DNA from 3 places in the Streptomyces sp. NPDC001410 genome. Region 3 is predicted to be linked to each of the others. Evidence: riboswitches for the same ligand, from Rfam matches in the RefSeq annotation. Region 3 holds a riboswitch; each other region holds the start of a gene.
What was found. Region 3 has a riboswitch for thiamine pyrophosphate ahead of ACFY3C_RS23115 (thiamine ABC transporter substrate binding subunit). Riboswitches for the same ligand answer to the same signal wherever they lie in the genome.

Region 1: another riboswitch for thiamine pyrophosphate. It lies ahead of thiC (phosphomethylpyrimidine synthase ThiC); the one in region 3 lies ahead of ACFY3C_RS23115 (thiamine ABC transporter substrate binding subunit).
Region 2: another riboswitch for thiamine pyrophosphate. It lies ahead of thiO (glycine oxidase ThiO); the one in region 3 lies ahead of ACFY3C_RS23115 (thiamine ABC transporter substrate binding subunit).

What each region holds. Positions count from the first base shown of each region.
Region 1 is NZ_JBIAWE010000012.1:235,730-240,059, reverse strand. Features, by position in the region: gene ACFY3C_RS26975 (SsgA family sporulation/cell division regulator) at 1-332, shown strand, start outside; gene ACFY3C_RS26970 (YibE/F family protein) at 428-1,879, opposite strand; TPP riboswitch at 1,960-2,133, shown strand; gene thiC (phosphomethylpyrimidine synthase ThiC) at 2,126-3,910, shown strand; gene ACFY3C_RS26960 (hypothetical protein) at 4,053-4,330, shown strand, end outside.
Region 2 is NZ_JBIAWE010000006.1:46,789-51,118, reverse strand. Features, by position in the region: gene thiE (thiamine phosphate synthase) at 1-436, opposite strand, end outside; gene ACFY3C_RS14135 (Rv2175c family DNA-binding protein) at 527-892, opposite strand; gene ACFY3C_RS14130 (NAD(P)/FAD-dependent oxidoreductase) at 1,091-2,323, opposite strand; gene ACFY3C_RS14125 (hypothetical protein) at 2,356-2,760, opposite strand; TPP riboswitch at 2,814-2,925, shown strand; gene thiO (glycine oxidase ThiO) at 2,923-4,083, shown strand; gene thiS (sulfur carrier protein ThiS) at 4,080-4,292, shown strand; gene ACFY3C_RS14110 (thiazole synthase) at 4,296-4,330, shown strand, end outside.
Region 3 is NZ_JBIAWE010000010.1:147,016-151,345, forward strand. Features, by position in the region: gene ACFY3C_RS23110 (ABC transporter permease) at 1-692, opposite strand, end outside; gene ACFY3C_RS23115 (thiamine ABC transporter substrate binding subunit) at 734-1,810, opposite strand; TPP riboswitch at 1,893-2,000, opposite strand; gene rlmN (23S rRNA (adenine(2503)-C(2))-methyltransferase RlmN) at 2,047-3,153, opposite strand; gene ACFY3C_RS23125 (DNA cytosine methyltransferase) at 3,349-4,330, shown strand, end outside.

The sequences.
Region 1 (4,330 bases), on a different contig from region 3:
CCGTGCGGCTGACCTTCCATCTGCCCGGTGATGCCCCGGTGACCTGGGCCTTCGGCCGCGAGCTGCTGATCGACGGAGTCGGACGGCCGTGCGGCGAGGGGGACGTGCACATCGCACCCGTCGACTCCGAGGTGCTGGGCGAGGTGCTGATCCGGCTTCAGGTCGGCGGCGACCAGGCCCTGTTCCGTTCCTCGGCTCCACCGCTCGTGGCCTTCCTCGACCGCACGGACAAGCTCGTACCGCTCGGGCAGGAGGGCGCGCTGGCCGACTTCGACGCCCATCTCGACGAGGCCCTGGACCGCATCCTGGCCGAGGAACAGAGCGCCGGCTGAGGTGTTGCGGCAACGGGGCGCCCAGCGCTCCGCCATGCCGCGTGCAGCTGTGCAGGAACGCTTCTTCGCTGGGTTCCGGCCTCCGCCGGGCTCCCTCACCGCTTCCGGCGCCGGCCCCTGCCGCCGCGCGCCGGAGCGGGCAGTGCCCCGGCGGGGGCCGCCGTGTCCGGTGCCGGCCGGTCGGCCGACACCACCAGGGCGGCGAGCGCGGTGGTGACCGGGACGGAGGCGACCAGGCCGATCGAACCCACCAGCGTGCGCACGATCTCCTCGGCCACCAGCTCGCTGTTGGCGACCGTGCCCACGCTGCTCTGGGCGATCGAGAACAGCAGCAGCAGCGGCAGCGCGGCACCGGCGTAGGCGAGGACGAGAGTGTTGACCACCGAGGCGATGTGGTCGCGGCCGATCCGGATGCCCGCCCGGTACAGCCCGCGCCAGCCCATCGCCGGATTGGCCTCGTGCAGTTCCCAGACCGCCGACGTCTGGGTCACCGTCACATCGTCCAGGACACCGAGCGAACCGATGATGACGCCGGCCAGCAGCAGACCGCTCATGTCGATCGACGGGTACAGGCCGTGGATCAGACCGGTGTTGTCGTCCGTGTTGCCGGTGAGCGCGGCCCAGTCGATGAACTCCGAGCCGAGGATGCCGATCAGCAGCAGGGAGGCCAGCGTGCCGAGCACCGCCACCGACGTACGGGCCGACAGTCCATGGCACATGTAGAGCGCGATGAGCATGATCGCGCTGGCCCCGACGACGGCCACCAGCAGCGGATTCGAGCCCTGCAGGATCGCGGGCAGGATGAAGAGCGTCAGCACCAGGAAGCTCACGGCCAGCGCGACCAGCGCCATGACACCGCGCATCCGGCCCACCACCACGACGGCGAGCGCGAAGATCCCCGCGAGCAGTGCCATCGGGAACTTACGGTTCACATCGGTGACGGAGTACTGCAGGTTCTTCGGCGCCGAGGGCTCGTAGGCGACCACGACCTTCTCGCCCTCCTGCAACTGCCGCGTCTGGTCCGGCTGCACGATCTCGGTGAACGTACGGCCCTGGTCGTCGCCGGTGTCGACGCGGATCGTCGCCTTCCTGCAGGTACCTTTCGCCTGTTGCTGCGCCGAGTTGCCCTCGGCGGTGGAGGTGTCGCCGGTCGCGGTGCCCCCCGAGGCGTTCACCGACTTGCAGCTCACCTCGACCACCTTGGTGACCGTGGCCTGCTGTGTCTGGCGGTCGAAGCCGACGCCCGTGCGTTCGTGCGGCGGGGCTCCCCCGGGCCAGAGCACCACGAGACCGACCACGACCGCGGCCGCGAACGGGATCAGGATCGCCGCGATGACCTTGCGCAGATGCTTGGAGACGGGCGCGGCGGGTCCATGGCTGTGGCTGTGCCCGTGCGAGTGGCCGTGTCCGGTGCCCGGGCCGTGCCTGTCCCCGTCCCCGTGGCCATGGCCATGGCCGTGCCCGTGGCCGTCATGGCCGTGTTCGCCGCCCTGTCCGGAGCCGCCTCCGCGCGGCGGTTCGGAGGGAGGGTACGGGTACTGCTCCATGGTGGTCACCGCCAGATCATCGCAAGAACGCCAGGGGCCCTCTGTTCACCGCGCCCGAATTGACGCTAGCGTGGAGGCACCTTTGCACACGCGGGAGCTCGGAGCACCGGGCTGAGAGGGCGCTGACCTCCGTATTCGCGATGTTTCACGTGGAACGTGGTTTCACGGGAAACATCGGCAGACGGAAACCGCTGCGTCGACCGCCGAACCTGTTACCGGGTAATGCCGGCGTAGGGAGTAGGTCTCATGACCAACAAGGACGCACGCACGCCTGCCTCCGTTCAGGACGAGAAGTCCCAGGAGGCCGGGAAGTCCATCGGCTGGCACAAGGCGTACGTCGAGGGCACCCGCCCCGACCTGCGCGTGCCGGTCCGCCAGGTGCACCTCACCAACGGGCAGTCGGTCACGCTGTACGACACATCAGGCCCGTACACCGATCCACTCGTCGACACCGACGTCCGCAGGGGTCTGTCGCCGCTGCGGGAGAACTGGATCATCGCCCGCGGCGACACCGAGGAGTACGCCGGCCGTCCCGTCCGCCCCGAGGACGACGGGATCAAGCACACCTCACCGCGCGGCGGGCTGCGCAACCTGGACGCGGTCTTCCCCGGACGTCCGCGTCAGCCGCGCCGAGGCCGTGACGGCACGGCGGTCACACAGCTCGCGTACGCCCGCCGCGGCGAGATCACGCCCGAGATGGAGTTCGTGGCCCTCCGCGAGAACGTTGATCCCGAGGTGGTCCGCGAGGAGATCGCCGCGGGCCGCGCGGTGCTGCCGGCCAACGTCAACCACCCGGAGATCGAGCCGATGATCATCGGCAAGCGGTTCCTGGTGAAGGTCAACGCCAACATCGGCAACTCCGCGGTCACTTCCTCCATCGAGGAGGAGGTCGAGAAGATGACCTGGGCGACCCGTTGGGGCGCCGACACGGTCATGGACCTGTCCACCGGCCGCAACATCCACACCACCCGCGAGTGGGTGCTGCGCAACTCCCCCGTCCCCATCGGCACGGTGCCGCTCTACCAGGCGCTGGAGAAGGTCGACGGCAGGGCCGAGGAACTGACCTGGGAGATCTACAAGGACACGGTCATCGAGCAGGCCGAGCAGGGCGTGGACTACATGACCGTCCACGCGGGCGTGCGCCTGCCGTATGTGCCGCTCACCGCCAACCGCAAGACCGGCATCGTCTCGCGCGGCGGCTCGATCATGGCCGCGTGGTGCCTCGCGCACCACAAGGAGTCGTTCCTGTACGAGAACTTCGAGGAGCTCTGCGAGATCCTCGCCGCCTACGACGTCACGTACTCGCTCGGCGACGGCCTCCGGCCGGGCTCGATCGCGGACGCCAACGACGAGGCACAGTTCGCGGAGCTGCGGACGCTCGGGGAACTCAACCGGATCGCCAAGCGTTTCAACGTACAGACCATGATCGAGGGCCCGGGCCACGTCCCGATGCACAAGATCAAGGAGAACATCGACCTTCAGCAGGAGATCTGCGATGAGGCTCCGTTCTATACGCTCGGCCCGCTGACCACGGACGTCGCCCCGGCGTACGACCACATCACCTCCGGCATCGGTGCCGCGATGATCGCCTGGTGGGGCACGGCGATGCTCTGCTACGTCACGCCCAAGGAGCACCTCGGCCTGCCCAACCGTGACGACGTCAAGACCGGCGTCATCACCTACAAGATCGCCGCCCACGCGGCCGACCTCGCCAAGGGACACCCCGGTGCGCAGGAGTGGGACGACGCGCTGTCCGACGCCCGTTTCGAGTTCCGGTGGGAGGACCAGTTCAACCTCGCCCTGGACCCGGACACGGCACGGGAGTTCCACGACGAGACACTGCCGGCCGAGCCCGCCAAGACGGCCCACTTCTGCTCCATGTGCGGGCCGAAGTTCTGCAGCATGAAGATCTCGCAGGACATCCGCCGCGAACACGGCGGTACCAAGACCGAGATCGAGGAGGGCATGGCCCAGAAGTCGAAGGAGTTCGCGGCCGCGGGCAACCGCGTGTACCTGCCGCTGGCGGACTGACCCACGCGGGCGGGCGCTGCTCCTCGGGCCGGATGCCCGGAGAGCAGCGCCGCCACCGGTAGCCGTGTTCTCGCCGGACAGGCACCGTAACGGAAGGAACACGATGCCGCCCGGGGCTCTCAAGATCTCTAAGGTCTCCCGTGTGGGTGGGATCGATGTTGCCAACGGGGTGGTCGGCGCGGTCATCGGCATGGTGTTCGCGGTGCTGTTCCAACAGCCCCTGCAGGACGCGTGGTTCCGGATGCGCAGACGCTCGGCGAGTGCGCTGCGCGGTCTGAGGAGCCGGGAGGAGTCGGGACCGGCGTGGCGGACGTTCTCGCTCGGGCCCCTGCAGACCTCGGCACTGATCGTGGAGGGAGACGGGGAGACTCCGATCCCAGCAGAGACGATCTTCGTACACGTGCTCGACGAAGACGTCCG
Region 2 (4,330 bases), on a different contig from region 3:
CGGGCTTGGTGGGGGTGGGCCAGCACGGGCCGGTGCAGAAGTAGTCCACGCCCTCCTGGACGGCGGCCGCGGCGGCCTCGGACTCGGCGTGCGTGGAGCGGCCGATCAGGACGTCGCCGCCGAGGATCGCCCGGGCCGCGGGGACCGGGAGGTCGCCCTGGCCGAGGTGGAGCACGTCCGCGGAGGCGGCGTGGGCGACGTCGGCCCGGTCGTTGACCGCGAGCAGCTTGCCGTGCCGGGCGCAGGCGTCGGCGAAGACCGCCAGATGCTCCAGCTCCTCGGCGGCCTCCATCCCCTTGTCGCGCAGCTGCACGATGTCGACACCGCCGGCCAAGGCCGCGTCCAGGAACTCGGCCAGGTCGCCCTGCCGGCGGCGGGCGTCCGTGCAGAGGTAGAGGCGGGCCTCGGCGAGGCTGCTGCGGGCGGTGTCGGACATGCGTGGGTCCCCCCGTCGTCGGTGTCCATGGGCGGGCGAGCGGGTGGCGTACGGGCCGGAGCCCCTACGCCACCCCTGGTGCGGGTCGGTTCAGACGGCGAGCGCCTGGGCGCGGCGCTTCACCTCCGTGCCGCGATTCTCGCTCAGGGCCTGCGCGGGGGTGCCGGGCAGGGTCGGGTCGGGGGTGAAGAGCCACTCGATCATCTCTTCGTCCGTGAAGCCGTCGTCCCTCAGCAGCGTCAGGGTCCCGGACAGGCCCTTGACGACCTTGTCCCCGTCGATGAAGGCGGCGGGGACGTGCAGCGCCCGGTTCTCACCTCGGCGTACGGCGATGAGCTGGCCCTCCTTGACCAGCTGCCGCACACGTGTCACCTCGACGTCGAGCATCTCGGCGATGTCGGGGAGGGTGAGCCAGGCGGGGACGAGAGCATCGATCTTTGCGTCAATCTCGGTCACAGGGACAAGCGTAGGCGCTCCGCTGGTTCGGCCGCGATGGGAAGTGCCGGGATGTGTCGTCGGTCGTCCGCGGGTCCGTTGTGGCTGGTCGCTCCCCCAAGTTCTCGGCTTCGCTCGAACAGGGGGGACCCCCATCGCGGCGGAGCCGCATGCCGGCTCAGCCCCGCGCCCCTTGGGAGCGCTGCCCCAAGACGTTGATCAGTCGGCCGTGGCGTCCTTCAGCGGTCTGGCCGGGTCGGTCAGCGCCTCGGCGTCCATGCGCCGGCTCGCCTCGATCAGGCGCCGGCCCTGGGCCAGATCACGCGGCCGGCCCACGGCCAGCAGGGCCACCAGCCGGTCCTCGCGCAGCCAGCAGACGGTCCAGGCCGGGCCCGCGGGGTCGCCGCGCCACACCATGCGGTCGGCCGCGGGGTGGTGGCCGGCGTACTGGACGAAGCGGCCGAACTGCTCGGACCAGAAGTACGGCACCGGGTCGTAGACCACGGGGGTCTCGCCCAGGATGTTCGCGGCGACCGTACGCGGGCCCTGTAGGGCGTTGTCCCAGTGGTGGACCAGCAGCCGGGTGCCGTACCGCGCCGAGGGGAAGGAGGCGCAGTCGCCGACCGCGTACACGTCCTCGACGGAGGTGCGCAGATGGGCGTCGGCCACGACCTCGCCGTGCGCGCCCACCTCGACGCCCGAGCCGGCCAGCCAGGCGGTGGCGGGGCGCGCGCCGATGCCGACCACGACGGCGTCCGCAGGCAGCCGCATGCCGTCCGCGAGCAGCACCGCGCCGGGCTCGACGCGCTCCACGCGCGCGTGGGTGCGCAGCTCGGCGCCGCTGTCGGCGTACCAGGCGGCCATCGGGGCGGCCACCTCGGGCGGCAGCGCGCCCGCGAGCGGCCGGTCGGCGGCCTCGACGACGGTCACCGCGCAGCCCGCCTCACGGGCCGCCGTGGCGAACTCGGCGCCGATCCAGCCGGCGCCGACGACCACGATGGAGTGCTGCCGGGCGAGCACCGGCCGCAGCCGCTCGGCGTCGTCCAGGGTGCGCAGCAGATGCACGCCCGGCACGCCCTCGGTGCCCGGCAGCGTGATCGGTTCGGCGCCGGTGGCGAGGACCAGCACGTCGTACGGGACGGGCCCGGCCTCGGTGTCCAGCTCGTGGTCGCCGGGGCGCACGCCCAGCACCTCGCAGCCGAGCCGCAGTTCGACGCCGAGCGACTCGAAGTCGACGTCGAAGGCGGATCCCTCGGCCTTGCCCAGCAGCACGGCCTTGGACAGCGGCGGCCGGTCGTACGGCTGATGGGGCTCGGCGCCGATCAGCGTGACGGTGCCCGTGAAGCCCTGCTCGCGCAGGGCGACCGCGGTCTGCACCCCGGCCATGCCCGCGCCCGCGACGACCACGCGCCGCCCCTGTGACGTGCCCTGTCGTGCTGTCTGCTCGCTCACCCGATCACCATAGACAACTGACAATTCGTCAGTCAGCGGGCGTGCTCGGTGACCTGTTCCACAACGCTGGTCCCGGCGCCCGGCCGGGACTCCCACTCCCAGGTCTCCTCCAGCCGCACCCGCCCGTCCGGCAGCTCCACGACGGTGGACGCGCAGTGCCCCGAGGAGGTGGTCCCGTCGTGTCCCAGCTGCACGTACCGGAAGTCCAGCCGGTCGCCCTGCCGGGTGCCGACCAAATGGCCGCGCACGACGTCGCCGCCCGCGTACTCGGCCCAGATCTCGCCGTCCTTCTCGTGGTACGCGAACCGGGTGCGGGTACCCACCTGACCTGGGGCCTGGTCCGCCACGGGGGCCAGGATCAGTCCGTCGAGAGATCTATAGGGCGGGGCGCAGCCCCTCGTTCGAGGGTGGTGGCGGGAGACGGGCGGGCAGGCCATGGACCGGGGCTCCCTTACGGGTGACGAGCGCTGCGGGCTAGGGTGGCCACCGTACAAGCACTCGCGGGAGCCCGGACGCACCGGGCTGAGAGGGAGGCTGGCGGCCTCCGACCGTACGAACCTGATCCGGGTCATGCCGGCGAAGGGAGGGGCTGGACGCCCATGTCGTCACGTACGTCCGACGTCCTCGTCATCGGGGGCGGAATCATCGGCCTGGTCACGGCCTGGCGGGCCGCGCAGCGCGGGCTCGCCACGGCCGTGGTGGACCCCGAGCCCGGCGGCGGGGCCGCGCGGGTCGCGGCGGGGATGCTGGCCGCGGTCTCCGAGCTGTACTACGGCGAGGAGACACTGCTCGCCCTGAACCTGGAGTCCGCCCGCCGCTACCCGGACTTCGCGGCCGAGCTGACCGAGCTGACGGGCCACGACCTCGGCTACCGCCGCTGCGGCACGCTCGCCGTCGCGCTCGACGCCGACGACCGCGCCCACCTGCGCGAACTGCACGCGCTCCAGCAGCGTTCGGGCCTGGAGTCGGAGTGGCTGTCCGGGCGGGAGTGCCGGCGGCTGGAGCCGATGCTCGCGCCCGGGGTGCGCGGCGGACTGCGGGTCGACGGCGACCACCAGATCGACCCGAGGCGGCTGGCCGCGGCCCTGGTGACCGCGTGCGAGCGGGCCGGGGTGGTCTTCCACCGGTCCTGGGCCGAGCGGCTCGACGTCGCACGGGGCCGGGCCACCGGAGTGACCACGGCGGACGGCACGGCGCTGAGCGCGGAGCAGGTCGTCCTCGCGGGCGGCAGCCTGAGCGGGCGTCTCGCGGGCGTCCCGGACGACGTACTGCCCCCCGTGCGGCCGGTGAAGGGCCAGGTGCTGCGGCTGACCGTGCCGCGCCGGTACGCACCCTTCCTGAGCCGCACCGTGCGGGCGATGGTGCGCGGCAGCCATGTGTACCTGGTGCCCCGGGAGAACGGCGAGCTGGTCGTCGGCGCCACCAGCGAGGAGCTGGGCTGGGACACGACCGTCACCGCCGGGGGCGTGTACGAGCTGCTGCGCGACGCCCATGAGTTGGTGCCGGGGATCACCGAGCTGCCCCTCACCGAGACCCTGGCGGGGCTGCGCCCCGGCTCCCCGGACAACGCGCCGCTGCTCGGCCCGTCCGGGCTCGACGGGCTGCTGCTGGCCACCGGGCACTACCGCAACGGGGTGCTGCTCACGCCGGTCACCGGGGACGTGATGGCGGAGCTGCTGGCCGGCGGTGAACTGCCCGAGGAGGCCCGTCCGTTCACGCCGGAGCGCTTCGGCGCCGCACTCATGGAGCAGCCCGCATGAACATCTCCGTCACCATCTCCGTGAACGGGGAGCGCCACCAGGTCGCCCCGGGCACCGCGCTGGACGCCCTCGTGAAGACCCTCACCAGGGCGCCGTCCGGGGTGGCCGCCGCCGTCAACGAGACCGTCGTCCCGCGCGCGCAGTGGGCGACCACGGCCCTCGCCGAGGGCGACCGTGTCGAAGTCCTCACCGCCGTCCAAGGAGGCTGACCCATGGCCGACGATCCCTTCGTCCTCGGCGGTGTGCC
Region 3 (4,330 bases):
AGAACGGCGGCCGTGGACAGGTCGAAGACCTCTGAGGTCTGGCGGTAGATCTCCACTTCGAGGGTGGAGAAGGTGGGCCCGCCGAGGATCTGCACCACGCCGAAGGAGGTGAAGGTGAACAGGAAGACCATCAGCGCGGCGGCGGCCACGGCGGGTGCGAGGGCGGGCAGCGTCACCTTCCGCCAGGCCCGCAGCGGGGACGCGCCGAGCATCCGGGCGGCCTGTTCCTGCCGGGGGTCGAGCTGGGCCCACAGTCCGCCGACCGTGCGGACGACGACCGCGTAGTTGAAGAAGACGTGCGCCAGCAGGATCGCCCACACGGTGGTGTCGAGCCGTACGCCCCACAGGCCGTCGAGGAGCCCGCCGCGGCCGACGAGCGCGAGGAACGCCGTACCGACGACGACGGTCGGCAGCACGAACGGGACCGTGACGACGGCCCGCAGCAGCTGTCTGCCCGGGAAGTCCAGGCGGGCGAAGGCATAGGCGGCGGGCAGGGCGAGCAGCAGGGTGAGCGCGGTGGAGGCGAGCGCCTGCCAGGTGGTGAACCACAGCACGTGCCGGATGTCCGGCTGGGTGACGACGTCCGCCATCCGCCCGAACTGCCAGGCGCCGTCCACCTTCAGCCCGCGCGCGACGATCGCGGCGACGGGCCAGGCGAAGAAGACGGCGAAGAACGCGACGGGCAGGGCCATGAGCCCCAGCCGCGCCGCGTTCCCGCGCGTTCGCCCCTCGGCTACTTCAGTACGAGCGACGTCCACGACTTGACCCACTGGTCGCGGTTGGCGGCGATCTTGCCGGGGGCCATGGTCTCCGGGTCCTTGGCGGCCGGCCCGTACTTCGTGAAGTCGTCGGGCACCGCGGCACCCTGCACCACCGGGTACACGAACATGTTCAGCGGCATGTCCTGCTGGAACTCCTTGGAGAGCAGGAAGTCGATGAACGCCTTGGCACCCTTGGTGTTCTTCGCGTTGCTCAGCAGCCCGGCGAACTCGATCTGCCGGAAGCAGGTGCCGGTCGCGACGCCGGTCGGGGCGGTGCTGGGCCGCTTCTTGGCGTAGATCACCTCGGCGGGCGGGGAGGAGGCGTACGACACCACGAGCGGCCGGTCGCCGCCCGCCTTCCTGCCCTCGGACGAGCCGGAGAACTCCTGGCGGTAGGCCTGCTCCCAACCGTCGACGACCTTGACGCCGTTGGCCTTGAGCTTCTTCCAGTAGTCCTGCCAGCCGTTGTCGCCGTACTGCGCGGCGCTGCCGAGCAGGAAGCCGAGGCCGGGCGAGGAGGTGGCCGCGTTCTCGGTGACGAGGAGGTTCTTGTACGCGGGCTTGGCGAGGTCGGCGAAGGTCTGCGGCGGGGTCAGCTTGTGCTCGCTGAAGTAGGCCTTGTCGTAGTTGACGCAGATGTCGCCGTAGTCGACGGGCGTGACCCGGTGCTTGTCCTTGTCGAGCTGGTAGTCGGCGCCGACGGTGCCGAGGCCCTTCGCCTCGTAGGACTGGAACAGCCCGTTGTCGAGAGCCCGGGACAGCAGGGTGTTGTCGACGCCGAAGAAGACGTCGCCCTGCGGGTTGTCCTTGGTCAGGATCGCCTTGTTGACGGCCTGACCGGCGTCGCCATTGGGCAGTACCCGGACCTTGTAGCCGGACTGCTTCTCGAAGTCCTTGAGCACGCTCTTGGAGACGAACCACGAGTCGTGGCTGACCAGGGTCACGGTCTTGGAGTCGTCCCTGGCGCCCTTGGTGTCCGTCGATCCGCACGCGGACAAGGTGAGCAGGCCGAGGCCGACCGCCGCGGCCACGAGGGTCTTGGTGTGCACGTGAGTGTCCTCCTGGGGGTTGGCCAGGAAGAACGCGGCCCTGCCCGGTCCTTCTGAGAAGAACCCGGGCAGGGCGCAACAGCATGAGTGGTGACCGAACTTCCTACCCAGAATGACCTGGGCGAGGTTCAGAGGGTCTGCGGCCCGCTTGCCGCACTCTCAGCGCTGTGGCGCTCCCCTGTCGGAATATGAAGATGTGATGAGACGTGGATGAGACGTAATCGAACGCAGCCAGATTACCGCTCGGTGGCGGCGAGCTGACCACACGCCCCGTCGATCTCCTGCCCGCGCGTATCCCGGATGGTGACCGGCACACCGTGGGCGGCGATCGCCTCCACGAACGCCTTCTCGTCCTCGGGCCGCGAGGCGGTCCACTTGGACCCCGGCGTCGGGTTCAGCGGAATCAGGTTGACGTGCACGGGCTTGCCCCTGAGCAGCCGCCCGAGCCGGTCACCACGCCAGGCCTGGTCGTTGATGTCGCGGATGAGCGCGTACTCGATCGACAGCCGGCGCCCGGACCTCTCGACGTACTCGAACCCGGCGTCCAGCACCTCGCGCACCTTCCACCGCGTGTTCACGGGGACGAGGGTGTCGCGCAGCTCGTCGTCGGGGGCGTGCAGGGAGATCGCGAGCCGGCACTTGAAGCCCTCGTCGGCGAACCGGTGGATGGCGGGCACGAGCCCGACCGTCGAGACGGTGATCCCTCGCTGCGAGAGCCCGAGCCCGTCCGGCGCGGGATCGGTCAGCGCGCGGATGGCCCCCACGACCCGGTTGTAGTTGGCGAGCGGCTCGCCCATGCCCATGAAGACGATGTTGGAAAGCCGCGCAGGCCCACCGGGCACGTCACCGTCCCGCAGAGCCCGCATGCCATCGACGATCTGATGGACGATCTCGGCGGTGGACAGATTCCGGTCGAGCCCCGCCTGCCCGGTGGCACAGAAGGGGCAGTTCATCCCGCACCCGGCCTGCGAGCTGATGCACATGGTCACCCGGTCCGGGTACCGCATCAGCACCGACTCCACGAGCGTGCCGTCGAACAGCCGCCACAGCGTCTTGCGGGTCGTCCCCTGGTCGGTCGACAGATGCCGGACGACGGTCATCAGGTCCGGGAACAGCGCCTCGCGCAGCTTGTCCCGCGAACCGGCCGGGATGTCGGTCCACTGCTCGGGGTCGTGCGCGTACCGCGCGAAGTAGTGCTGCGAGAGCTGCTTGGCACGAAACGGCTTCTCACCGACCTCGGCCACCGCCTCCTTGCGCTGGGCGGGCGTGAGGTCGGCAAGGTGCCGCGGCGGCTTCTTGGCTCCGCGCGGGGCTACGAAAGTGAGTTCTCCGGGCTTAGGCATGGCGCTACCAGTGTCGCAGATCAACTCCGGCAGCCCAGGCCAGAGCGGGGTGGGGGTGGTCACCCGCAGGTGTTCTCTGTCAACTTTGGTCGGCCGCGTACGGCCCAGAGACGGCCCAGACCCCACCTGGCTGATGCATCCCGGGCATCTCTACAGCCTCGGGACGGGCAACAAGTGTTGCGCTACTGTGGCGCGGTGAATCGCGAGTTGCCTGTGATCAGTCTCTTCTCCGGTGCAGGTGGCCTGGACTGCGCCGTTGAGCGCTGCGCCGAGCCGCCACTAACCCATGACGGCAGCGGGTCACCACTGCGTGTTGCCGTGGCAACGGACTACGACGAGACAGCTCTGCAAACACTTGCCCTGAACTTCCCTCACACCAAGACGTTGTGCGGGGACATTCAGACCACACCAACTCAAGAGATTTTGGAAGCGGGCGGGCTACAGCGTGGCGATGCCACCCTGCTTATTGGCGGACCTCCGTGCACGCCGTTCAGCAAGTCTGGTTTCTGGATCGAAGAGAAGCGAAACAGCGCCGACCCAAACGCCTCGCTACTTGATGAATATGTCCGTGTCGTTCGCGAGAGTAAGCCTGAAGCGTTCATTCTAGAGAACGTTCAAGGCCTTACCTACAAGACACACAAAGCCCAGTTCGATCGCCTCATCGAGGGGCTGAGAGACGCGGGTTACAACCCTTCCTACAAGATTCTCCTTGCCGCCGAGTACGGCGTCCCTCAACTCCGCCGTAGGGTTTTCGTCGTAGGACGCAGGGATGGGAAGAAATTCCACTTCCCTGAGTCTACGCACTCAGGCGAGTCAGAACGTGATCGCGTCATTGACCATTCGAAGATCCCATTCGTGGGACTAAGGCAGGCCTTTCAGGGACTCCCTAAAGAGCCCATCGATTTGAGCGATATCGTGGAAGGCACGTATGCCGACCTAGCTGCCGAAGTGCCCCCGGGCCAGAATTACCTGTGGCACACCGAGCGCTACGACGGACGCAATGTCTTTAAGTGGCGGAGTCGGTACTGGACCTTTCTTCTGCGCGCCGAACCCGACCGCCCTTCCACAACACTTCAAGCACAGCCGGGCCCTTGGGTTGGCCCCTTCCATTGGGAGAATACCCGGAACGAAAAGGGCGAATCCCGTGCTCGCCGTTTCACTGTTTCCGAGATGAAGC